Regions from separate parts of the Halobacillus sp. genome, predicted to be linked through region 3. Evidence: riboswitches for the same ligand, from Rfam matches in the RefSeq annotation. Region 3 holds a riboswitch; each other region holds the start of a gene.
What was found. A riboswitch is a leader RNA that binds a small molecule or an ion and turns the genes downstream of it on or off. The one in region 3 is predicted to bind S-adenosylmethionine.
Positions count from the first base shown of each region.

Region 1 (3,276 bases), on a different contig from region 3:
CCGTATCCCAATCGGAATCGGTCATTTTAAACAGCATATTGTCACGAATAACCCCGGCGTTATTCACAAGAATATCAACCGATCCGAATTTTTCATGAACCTCCTGGACCGCGGCTTCAACTTGACTGAACTCTACGACGTTAGCTATTTTGCAGTAAATTTCAAAACCAGCTTCCTTAAATTCACTCTCAACTTCCTGTAATGCCTCTTCGTTCACATCAATAATTGCTACATTAGCTCCTTCTTCCGCGAAACGACGGGCAATTCCTTTCCCGATCCCACGGCTCCCTCCTGTTACAAATGCGGTTCTACCTTCAAACTGATTTCCCATGTCCATTTTCCTCCCTTGATATCTAGCCGATTTTTACATGACCTTTTAATAGATTTCTGGAAATAATTAATTTCTGAATTTCGTCCGTTCCGTCATAAATCCTCCATAGTCTAGCTTCCCGGTACCAACGCTCGATTGGAAGCTCTCTTGTGTAACCCATGCCTCCATGGATTTGAAGTACACGGTCTACCACGTTATTCCCCATGGTTGCTCCGTACAGCTTAGCCATTGAAGCGTAGTGACGATTATCCTCTCCGTTGTCGAGCGTAAAAGCAGCGTTCAATACAAGCCATTTGGCTGCTTCGATCTCTACCGCTGAATCGGCAATCTGCCACTGAATAGCCTGTCTGGTTCCAATCGGCTTTCCGAAAGTCTCCCGTTCATTGGCATAATCAATCGCCATATTCAGTAACCGTTCCGCCGCTCCCACGGCCCTTGCCCCGACAACCCAACGGGCAAAGCCAATCCATTCAAGTCCGAGTTCGTATCCTCGGTCGATCTCACCTAAAATATTTTCTTCAGGAACCCGCACATTATCGAAAACAAGCGCTGCCGGTCCCCACTCGCCCATGGTGTGGATATATTCTGATTTCCACCCCATAGACCGGTCTGCAATAAAGCAGGTCACTCCTTCTCTCCCACCTGAGGATTGATGAAGTTCTTTGTTGGTAACCGCAATGACCATTACAAAGTCCGCTTCGTTTCCGCCGGTGATGAATGTTTTTTCACCGTTTAAAATCCATTCATTTCCTTCTTTAACAGCCGTCATCCTGATATTACGTGTATCAGAACCTGCTCCTGGCTCTGTCATGGCAAAGCAGGATTTTAACTCGCCGTTGATCGTAGGGATCAGGTATTTCTGCTTCTGCTCCTCATTTCCGTAATACAGAATGTTGTCAGCTGAACCGCCAAACTGAAAGGGGACGAACGTCCGTGCTACTTCCATCTGCACAATGGCAAGCATCATTTGTCCAAGATCTGCCCCTCCATATTCCTCCGGCGTATTAATCCCCCAAAATCCAGCTTCCTTCGCCTTCATCTGGAGCTCCTTCATCTTGCCTTCAGGAAGGCTCGGCTTTCCTTCCCGCTCGTTGCGCAGCACATCATTTTCTAAAGGAATTAATTCTTTTTCTACAAATTTACGAATGGTCTTTTTAACCATTTCCTGTTCTTCTGTTAATCGCAAATGCATACCACTATCCCCAATCTTTGTTATTTTAAAAAGATGGACAACCAACATACCTACTGGTTAGTATGTTTAGTTTTATATTATTTTAAATTTTCGGAAAATACAACACTTATTGCATAAAATCTGGATGTGATTTCCGAAAGGATGATGATTATTGTAATCTTTCGATTTTGTTCATTCTATATCAAGTAAATTCGTCATTTTTCGCATATTGATTTTGAAAAAATTCGAATTGATTCTTCCAAATATGGTTAACAGATTCTGTTATCGGGTACATGTTAAATCGTGTACCTTAAAACTGAATTCCTTATAACGAGCCGGGGGAGGAAACTGGTCTTTTGATCCCGCAGCAACCTCTATGAAAGCCATAGAAGGTGCTCCTTCCAGCAGACTATAGTCTGAAAGATAAGGAGAGGACGATGAACGCACAACCTCTTCTCAGTAGAAGGGGTTTTGTTTTGTTGATATATCTTAATAAGTTTATAGATTCAGGTAATGTTATATTTTTTTTCATAAAAAAAGGAGGAATCATCAATGTCCAGACTTCGAGATGCCGTGATTCAGCGCAGGAACTATCTAATCTGCCAACTAATTCAAACTCGTAATTACAAATATAAACGAAAGCACCTTTTAAATATGCCACTGGAAAACTTGGAAAGTGAATATGATCTTCTTAGGGATAAAATTGGTTAAAAAAGTATTATTTTTTAATAGATTCGCCCCTTTCCATTAAAAAGAGCGCCTGGAAGTGATATCACTTCCAGGCGCTCTTCATTTTTTATTTACTTTCTTCCGGCAGGCGATAAACACCTTCTTCATCATGTACTTCATTTCCTACAAGCGCAGGATTGAATACACAAACAACACGGAAATCCGTTTTCGCACGCAAATAGTGTTTCTCATGTCCATCGAGGCAATACATCGTACCCGGTTTTATCTGATATTTCTTCCCATCTTTAAGCGTTTCAATCTCAGCTTCTCCTTCAATGCAGTACACCGCTTCAATATGATGCTTGTACCAAATATACGTTTCTGTGCCGGCGTAAAGCACCGTATCATGAAGGCTGAATCCTACATTATCATCCTTTAGAAGGAACCTTCGGCTTTTCCAATTATCGTCTTTTACTTCGCGTTCTGTTCCGATTAGATCTTCAAGTTTTACTACATTCATACTTTTGCTTCCTCCTTGCCTAGCACGGCTTTTATGCTTTCTTCAATAATATCTAAACCTTTAGAGATACCTTCTTCGTCGATTATTAACGGAGGCAGCATCTTAAGAACTTCATCATCTGGTCCGGATGTTTCAATAATCAGACCCTTTTTGAAGGATTCAGCGGCAATTTGCCCTGCCAGTCCTTCTTTTTTACTGGCGATCCCGAGCATCAATCCGCGCCCGCGAACCTCACCTTCCAGTTCCGGATAATCTTTTACAAACTGGTACAGGCGTTTTTGGAAAAGTTCACTCTTCTCTTCGATCGATTCACTGAATTCATTCGTTTTCCAATAATCTAATGCCTCTGTTGCTGTAACGAAGGCCAGGTTGTTCCCACGGAATGTACCGTTGTGTTCACCTGGACCCCACTGGTCATACTCAGGCTTGATCAAGGTAATCGCCATGGGCAGTCCGCTTCCACTGATCGACTTGGACAGGCACACTACATCTGGTGAAATTCCTGCTTTTTCAAAACTAAAGAATGTACCTGTGCGCCCACATCCTGCCTGCACATCATCTACAATCAGCATGATATCCAGACGA
Region 1 is NZ_JBAPTY010000048.1:11,418-14,693, forward strand. Features, by position in the region: gene WAM07_RS02295 (beta-ketoacyl-ACP reductase) at 1-331, opposite strand, end outside; gene WAM07_RS02300 (acyl-CoA dehydrogenase family protein) at 354-1,523, opposite strand; SAM riboswitch class I at 1,825-1,932, shown strand; gene WAM07_RS02305 (Fur-regulated basic protein FbpA) at 2,055-2,213, shown strand; gene WAM07_RS02310 (ectoine synthase) at 2,299-2,691, opposite strand; gene ectB (diaminobutyrate--2-oxoglutarate transaminase) at 2,688-3,276, opposite strand, start outside.
Region 1: it holds a riboswitch for S-adenosylmethionine, as region 3 does, so the genes downstream of both, WAM07_RS02305 (Fur-regulated basic protein FbpA) here and msrA (peptide-methionine (S)-S-oxide reductase MsrA) in region 3, are expected to answer to the same signal.

Region 2 (3,276 bases), on a different contig from region 3:
TCAGTAGTTCCTTCTTCAGAACCGCCGTCGCCGCCGCTATCTTCCGAACTTGAGTTTCCTTCATCTGATGAACCGCATGCTGATAAAAGAATAATTAATAATAAAGTAAATATACCGAGTGTGATTTTTTTCATGAATACTCTCTCCTTTTTAGTAATAAAATTTTTATCTTTTATCCAATTTTCTCGAAACGAAGTCCCCGATAAATTGGAAAATGAAAACAATAATCACAATGAGAATCGTGCAAATAAAGACAACATCAAAGTCGCTGCGCTGAAAGCCGTAGAAATAGGCAAAGTCACCTAAACCACCGGCACCGATCGCTCCCGCCACCGCAGTATATCCGATTAAAGCTATAGCTGTAACAGTAATTCCGGAAACCAGAGCTGGCATTGACTCAGGAAGAAGCACCTTAAAAATCAAAGTAGAAGATTTAGACCCCATCGATTTAGCAGCTTCTATGACACCTTTATCCACTTCTTTCAATGCAATCTCAACAAGCCGTGCATAGAATGGCGCGCCACCTATAATTAACGCAGGGAGTGCCGCTTTAGGACCTCGAATAGTGCCAATGAGAAAATCAGTAAATGGGAATAATAACAGAATTAAAATGATAAAAGGTATAGCCCTGAATATATTAACGACTGAAGCAGTTATCCAGTTTAATATCTTGTTCTGCCACAGACCTCCAGGACCTGACAAGTACAGAAGCAAACCTAACAGTAAGCCTAAAATAAACGTACCTGCTACAGAGATAAGCGTCATGTAGAGTGTTTCATTAGTAGCTGTTATCAAATCATCCATAGTGACGTTTGGGAAAAACTGATTAATCATCTGGACTCACCTCCACTTCTACAGAGGTGGATTGAATATATTCAATCGCACGCGTGATTTCTTCTTTATCACCCAAGAATTGAACAAACATTGTTCCATACGCACCCTTTTGGGTTTGGGTGATCTTTCCGTGCAATATGTTTACATCTAGCACAAATTTTCTGGACACTTCACTGATTAAAGCCTGGTTGGTGCTCTCACCTACAAAGTGCAGACGAAGAATTTCACCAGTTTTATAGGTGTCTTTTATGAGTTGAAGGGAATGTTCCCGTTCAGGGTCTCCCATTACCTGATCGACAAACTTCTTGGTAACCTGTTCTTTTGGATAAAGGAAAACATCAAGCACGTCTCCCTGTTCCACAATTTTACCTTGCTCCATAACGGCTACCTGATGGCAAATCTTTCGAATCACATGCATTTCATGGGTGATGAGTACAATTGTCAGTCCAAGCTTCTCGTTAATATCTACTAATAGATCAAGAATAGAATCCGTTGTCTCTGGGTCAAGAGCTGACGTCGCTTCATCACAAAGAAGAACTTTCGGTTTATTCGCTAACGCACGAGCTATTCCAACTCTTTGTTTTTGTCCGCCACTTAACTGAGACGGGTAAGAATTGCCTCGTCCACTAAGACCCACCAGGTCTATTAATTCATTAACACGTTTGGTTCTTTCGCTTTTTGGTACGCCAGCTATTTCAAGTGGAAAAGCTATATTATCGTGGACGGTTCGAGACCACAAGAGATTAAAATGCTGAAAGATCATACCAATCTCCTGACGGGCCTCCCGCAGCTTCCCTTTGTTTAGAGAAGTTAATTCTTGATCATCGATGGTGACCTTGCCGTCCGATGGATCTTCCAGGCGGTTTAGCAGCCTTATAAAAGTACTTTTTCCAGCACCGCTATAACCGATAACCCCGTAAATCTCTCCTTTTTTTATCTGTAGACTAAGGTCGTCGACGGCACGGACCTCCTGATGTTTTGTACGAAAGACTTTGGATAAGCCTTTAATTGAAATCATGTCGTCTTCCCTCCAATAAAAAAACCTCTCTGCTTGAGAACAGAAAGGTTAGCGTAACAATCTTTATCTGTTCTCTCATCTTCACAAGGAATTACCTTGCAGGAATTGGCACCTTGCCAAGTCTTAGCTTGCCGGTTGCCGGGCATCAAAGGGCCAGTCCCTCCGCCTCTCTGGATAAGAGATTTTACTATATTAATTTATTATCACTTTAATACGTGTACGTACTATAAAGAGGATTCTAGCATTGTTAGAATTTCGTGTCAACTTGATAATAATCCTGTAAATTCGACAAAATAAAAACTCTTCGCTATTTAGAAGAGTTCGTTTAAAACGCTCTTCTCATCTACCAAAGTAAGATACTTTGTAGGAATTAGCACCGTGTTCATCTGCATGAACCGGTTGCCGGGCATCAAAGGGCCAGTCCCTCTGCCTCTCTGGATAAGTGAAGATGTCGCTATTAAATTAATGATTATGTTAGCATGGGGCTATAAATTAAGTCAACAATTAAGGAGTGGTCACGTTGAGGAATGCGCCAAGTTTCGAACTTCCATATATCAATAAGGAAGGAACGTATAACAATAAAGAGGATCTGGGGAAAGTCATAGTACTTACTTTTTGGACCTCCTGGTGCCCCGATAGCGGGAAAGATTTACCCAAAAAAGAACAGCTTTATAAAACAATGAATCATGAGAAAGTAAAAATGATAACTATAAATGTAGCAGGACGTGAACGGAGCGAAGCTGAGGCAGAAGAATATGCAGAAAAGTTTTTATCTCAGCCAGCCCTTAAAGACCAAGGACGAACAATTTACGATTTGTATAATAGCGACGGCGTACCCACCACCGTTATAATTAATAAGGATGGTTTTATTCATTCACAATTCGGGGATAAAGCAAATTTCTTATCCGTTGTAGAATCTCTCGGTGAACTTATCTAGCCAATAATAGAAGTGATTCTATAAATAATATATTTCGGTACGCCCCTTGAACTTTAATGGTGGTTTGGGGAAGAGAAGTTAACTTTTGTTCTCCCGCAAATAAAGTTTTCATAATACTACTGGAAGATTGCAAGCGAATATCATTATGCCCATTATCCTGATGATCTGTTTTAAGATGTACACCTGAATGATCTATATACAGGTAAACTTTAAGACTGCCGACCAGAAGAATTACGTTAAGCGTGCGTTCTCGCCAAGTGGGCAAAAGATCTGTTCTCTGGTTCACTTGTTTAACCCAATCTTGTATGAATTCCATCATTGTTAACTCCTCCTTTATTTGTTAAATAAATTCTTGATAAGGAGGAGTCATCCCTTCTAAAATAACGAAGAATCGTTCGTCATTTACCGGGTAATTCATTTATTTTTTTACATATTCAGAAAGTTTGTCGTACATAAAAGGAACAGAATGAAAGGCATAAATTTTCTC
Region 2 is NZ_JBAPTY010000336.1:14,800-18,075, reverse strand. Features, by position in the region: gene WAM07_RS14305 (MetQ/NlpA family ABC transporter substrate-binding protein) at 1-134, opposite strand, end outside; gene WAM07_RS14300 (methionine ABC transporter permease) at 166-834, opposite strand; gene WAM07_RS14295 (methionine ABC transporter ATP-binding protein) at 827-1,852, opposite strand; SAM riboswitch class I at 1,925-2,033, opposite strand; SAM riboswitch class I at 2,189-2,297, opposite strand; gene WAM07_RS14290 (TlpA family protein disulfide reductase) at 2,373-2,789, shown strand; gene WAM07_RS14285 (hypothetical protein) at 2,782-3,108, opposite strand; gene WAM07_RS14280 (thioredoxin family protein) at 3,208-3,276, opposite strand, start outside.
Region 2: it holds a riboswitch for S-adenosylmethionine, as region 3 does, so the genes downstream of both, WAM07_RS14295 (methionine ABC transporter ATP-binding protein) here and msrA (peptide-methionine (S)-S-oxide reductase MsrA) in region 3, are expected to answer to the same signal.

Region 3 (3,276 bases):
CTTTGAATTTTTCAATGTATTCGTTGTAGCGCTCTTTCATTTCTGTCTTCACAGGAAAAAACTCCTTTATGGTTAGATTCACGTCGATTATAGCCTAGTTGATTACTTGGTTAAAGTCATCTGCTCATTCCTTCTTGTTAAAAGTAAGGCAATACCTACAGCGAGTCCTCCAGCGATCAGCTTGCCCACAATAACAGGAACAATCATATCTTTTTCAATTCCTGCTACAAAAGCAAAGTGGCTCCCCAGTACAAAAGCTCCACTTACAGCAAAAGCCGAATTCACTATTTTCCCCCGGCGATCCATATGCTTCATCATGGCGAGCATGGGTAAATGATGGGCAAGGGAAGCCAAAAGGCCGGTCATAGCGGAAGCATTTAAACCAATCTTCTGGCTCAACCGATTCCATACCTTTTCCCCTTTTTGATTTAAAAAAGCGATTAAAGGATAAGCTCCTGCAAGGGTAACGGTAATCCTGCCTACAATAGAGACCCCGTCAGAAAGCGGGGCCATGCCTGAAATGAGGGTGAATTCCGTGAGCGTTTCAATCGTAATAGCTGCAAGTCCGGTAATAATAAGGAGTTCGACGCCTTTCCCAAACCAGGCAAATACACGTATAGCCCCCTCCGTAAACAACCATAATCCTATCCCGATTAGAACAGAAAGGAGAAGCGCCGGCAATAAGTTCTGCAGCATCCATAACCATTCATATCCTGCGATCGCTCCGCCTGCCAGACAGCCGATCGGGATTGTCACTATTCCGATGAGGATCCCTTTTGCGAAATAAGGACGGTCTTCTTTTTGAATGACAGTAAGGGCGACCGGGATAGTAAAGACGAGCGTCGGACCCATCATTGTTCCTAAAAATGCCCATGAAAACACAGCCGCTTCATCCGTTAAGGCTAAAGCTTCTGCCAGGGAATACGCCCCCATATCAATCGCTAAAATCATAGAAGCAAACATAGAGGGATCGGCACCCAGCTCTTTAAAGACAGGACCAATGACTGGTGCAGCGACTTCTGACAAGACGGGAGCAAGCGAAATGATTCCTACCATGGACAAGGCTAGCGGCCCCATCATCATAAAGGCATCATAGAAATGCTTTCCTAAAGATAAACGCTGATTAAGAACATAGTAATCCAGGGCCCCTGCCACCATAAACAAACACATGATGATTAATATCGATTCATTGATCCATAACAAATTCGCTCCCCCCTTCACGAAACCTATCTCTCACTCATTTCGCTCTGTTCAAAGGTTTTCCCTTCCTGGTTCTGTGCGTAACTTCGCAGCCCTAAAAATAAAAAAGCACTCAGAGTAAATACTCTGAGCGCCTTATAAGGATCAGCGATTTTAGCCGATTCCACATGCTACTGAACCGTTCTTCTGCAAATACTTCTGATGATGCTCTTCCGCTTCATAGAAAGTGGTGGTCTTAACAACCTCTGTTACAATCGGGCGCTTGAAAGTGCCTTTCTCATCCCACTCTTTAATTTTTTCTTCAGCAATATATTTTTGACTGGCATCATTGTAAAAGATCGCCGAGCGGTATTGGTGACCGATATCGGCACCTTGACGATTTTTTGATGTTGGGTCGTGCGTTTCAAAAAAGATATTTACGAGTTCAGAATAAGTAATGACAGTTGGGTCATACTCTACTTTCACAGCTTCTGCGTGACCTGTTTTACCCGTTTTCACCTGTTCATAAGATGGATTATCCAGATTCCCGCCAATATAACCTACTCGTGTAGATGTAATGCCTTCAAATTTTTCAAAGAATGCTTCTACTCCCCAGAAACACCCTGCTCCAAAAATTGCCTTCGCCATATCTCATCTTTCCTTTCTTTTTTAACGCAACTTCTATCGAGAGCCTTCACGGGTATATGACAACGTAAAGACCCCTTTTCTTATCCAAGAAAAGGGGTCGTATTATAGTCCGTACGATCCTCTCATCTCTTAGGATGTCACCATCCTACAGGAATTGGCACCGTTCTCGTCAATCCTTAGATTGATTCGATGGTTGCCGGGCATCAAAGGGCCAGTCCCTCCGCCTCTCTGGATAAGAAGTTTCCGTTATTTATTTTTAAGTTATTTCATATCTTACAACGTTTTAGCAGTGAAGTAAAGGATGAAGCTTGAATTTTTTTTGGAAAAAAACACATTCAGCTCCCAGTCTTTTACTCTATTCAGATTGCCATGAGAAAATGCCAGTCTATATTTAACTCTCCATCATTCGACAAATCTTTATTTGCCGCGCTCGCCTGAAGTATTGATCTCTTCAAACGGCTGGACGATGACAAAGCCGTCGCCATTGAATTCCATTTGGATCGATTCTCCACTTCCCCGTCCAATGAGAGTTTTAAAGCTGATATCTGTACGAAACTCAGGCTGTAAATGACCCGACCAGGCGACCGTAGCATTCGGATCGGTAATTACTGGCTGCCCCGTGCGCACCATAATGGTAAGCGGTTCGTAATGAGACGTGATCGCTACTTTACCTCTTCCCTTCAGTTTAACGTTGAATAAGCCGCCCGACATCATTCCGGCAACTTTTTTCATCAGTTGAATATCCCAGTCTACGCCTGGCTCAAAGGCGAGAAGGTCATTGCCGTTCACTGTAATTTCTTCGTTATCCAGTTCCAGAATAGTAATTTTTTTGCCTTGATCGGCTAGGTAAAGGCTGCCACGTCCGGTAGCTTTCATCAGAGAGCTTCCTTCTCCACTCATGGCTTTTTTCACGAAACGACCTACGCCGTGCTCAAGGAATCCTTCTCTTTCAAATTTAATCTGCCCGTTGTACGAGATCATGGATCCTGCTTTCGCCCACACCTGGTCGGTCAGGTTCACTTCCAGGATCCGCGGGGTTTCCAACTCGAAGTATTCATTCTCTGCATCGTCCTGCTTTGTTTCTCTTATAAATTGTTCAATAGAATATTTGCTCATTCTTCTCTCCCCTTTAATCACAAAGTTGGTTCCTAACTAGGATATTCGCTCTATTCCTAAGGTACTCCTTCTTCACAAAGGGGAATTTTGCTGAACTGATGATTAAAGAGAGTCCGGAAACTGTGAGTTCTTGTACTACCTTAAATTTCTTTTGAATATTAAAGATATGCTCCCGTTTGTGTAAGACTCAGTTTCAAGATATCTCGCGAGAGAGTTAGGTCCTGCGGGGAACGACTCGCTTTCCGGCCCTGCACGACGCAGGGTCGTTCGACGTTGCCACAGGACGTGGCGATCTTAGTCGAACATCCCATGTGCTGACCCTCCTCAAGCTAA
Region 3 is NZ_JBAPTY010000340.1:3,303-6,578, forward strand. Features, by position in the region: gene WAM07_RS14555 (peroxiredoxin-like family protein) at 1-52, opposite strand, end outside; gene eutH (ethanolamine utilization protein EutH) at 103-1,203, opposite strand; gene msrA (peptide-methionine (S)-S-oxide reductase MsrA) at 1,354-1,827, opposite strand; SAM riboswitch class I at 1,947-2,066, opposite strand; gene WAM07_RS14570 (AIM24 family protein) at 2,245-2,943, opposite strand.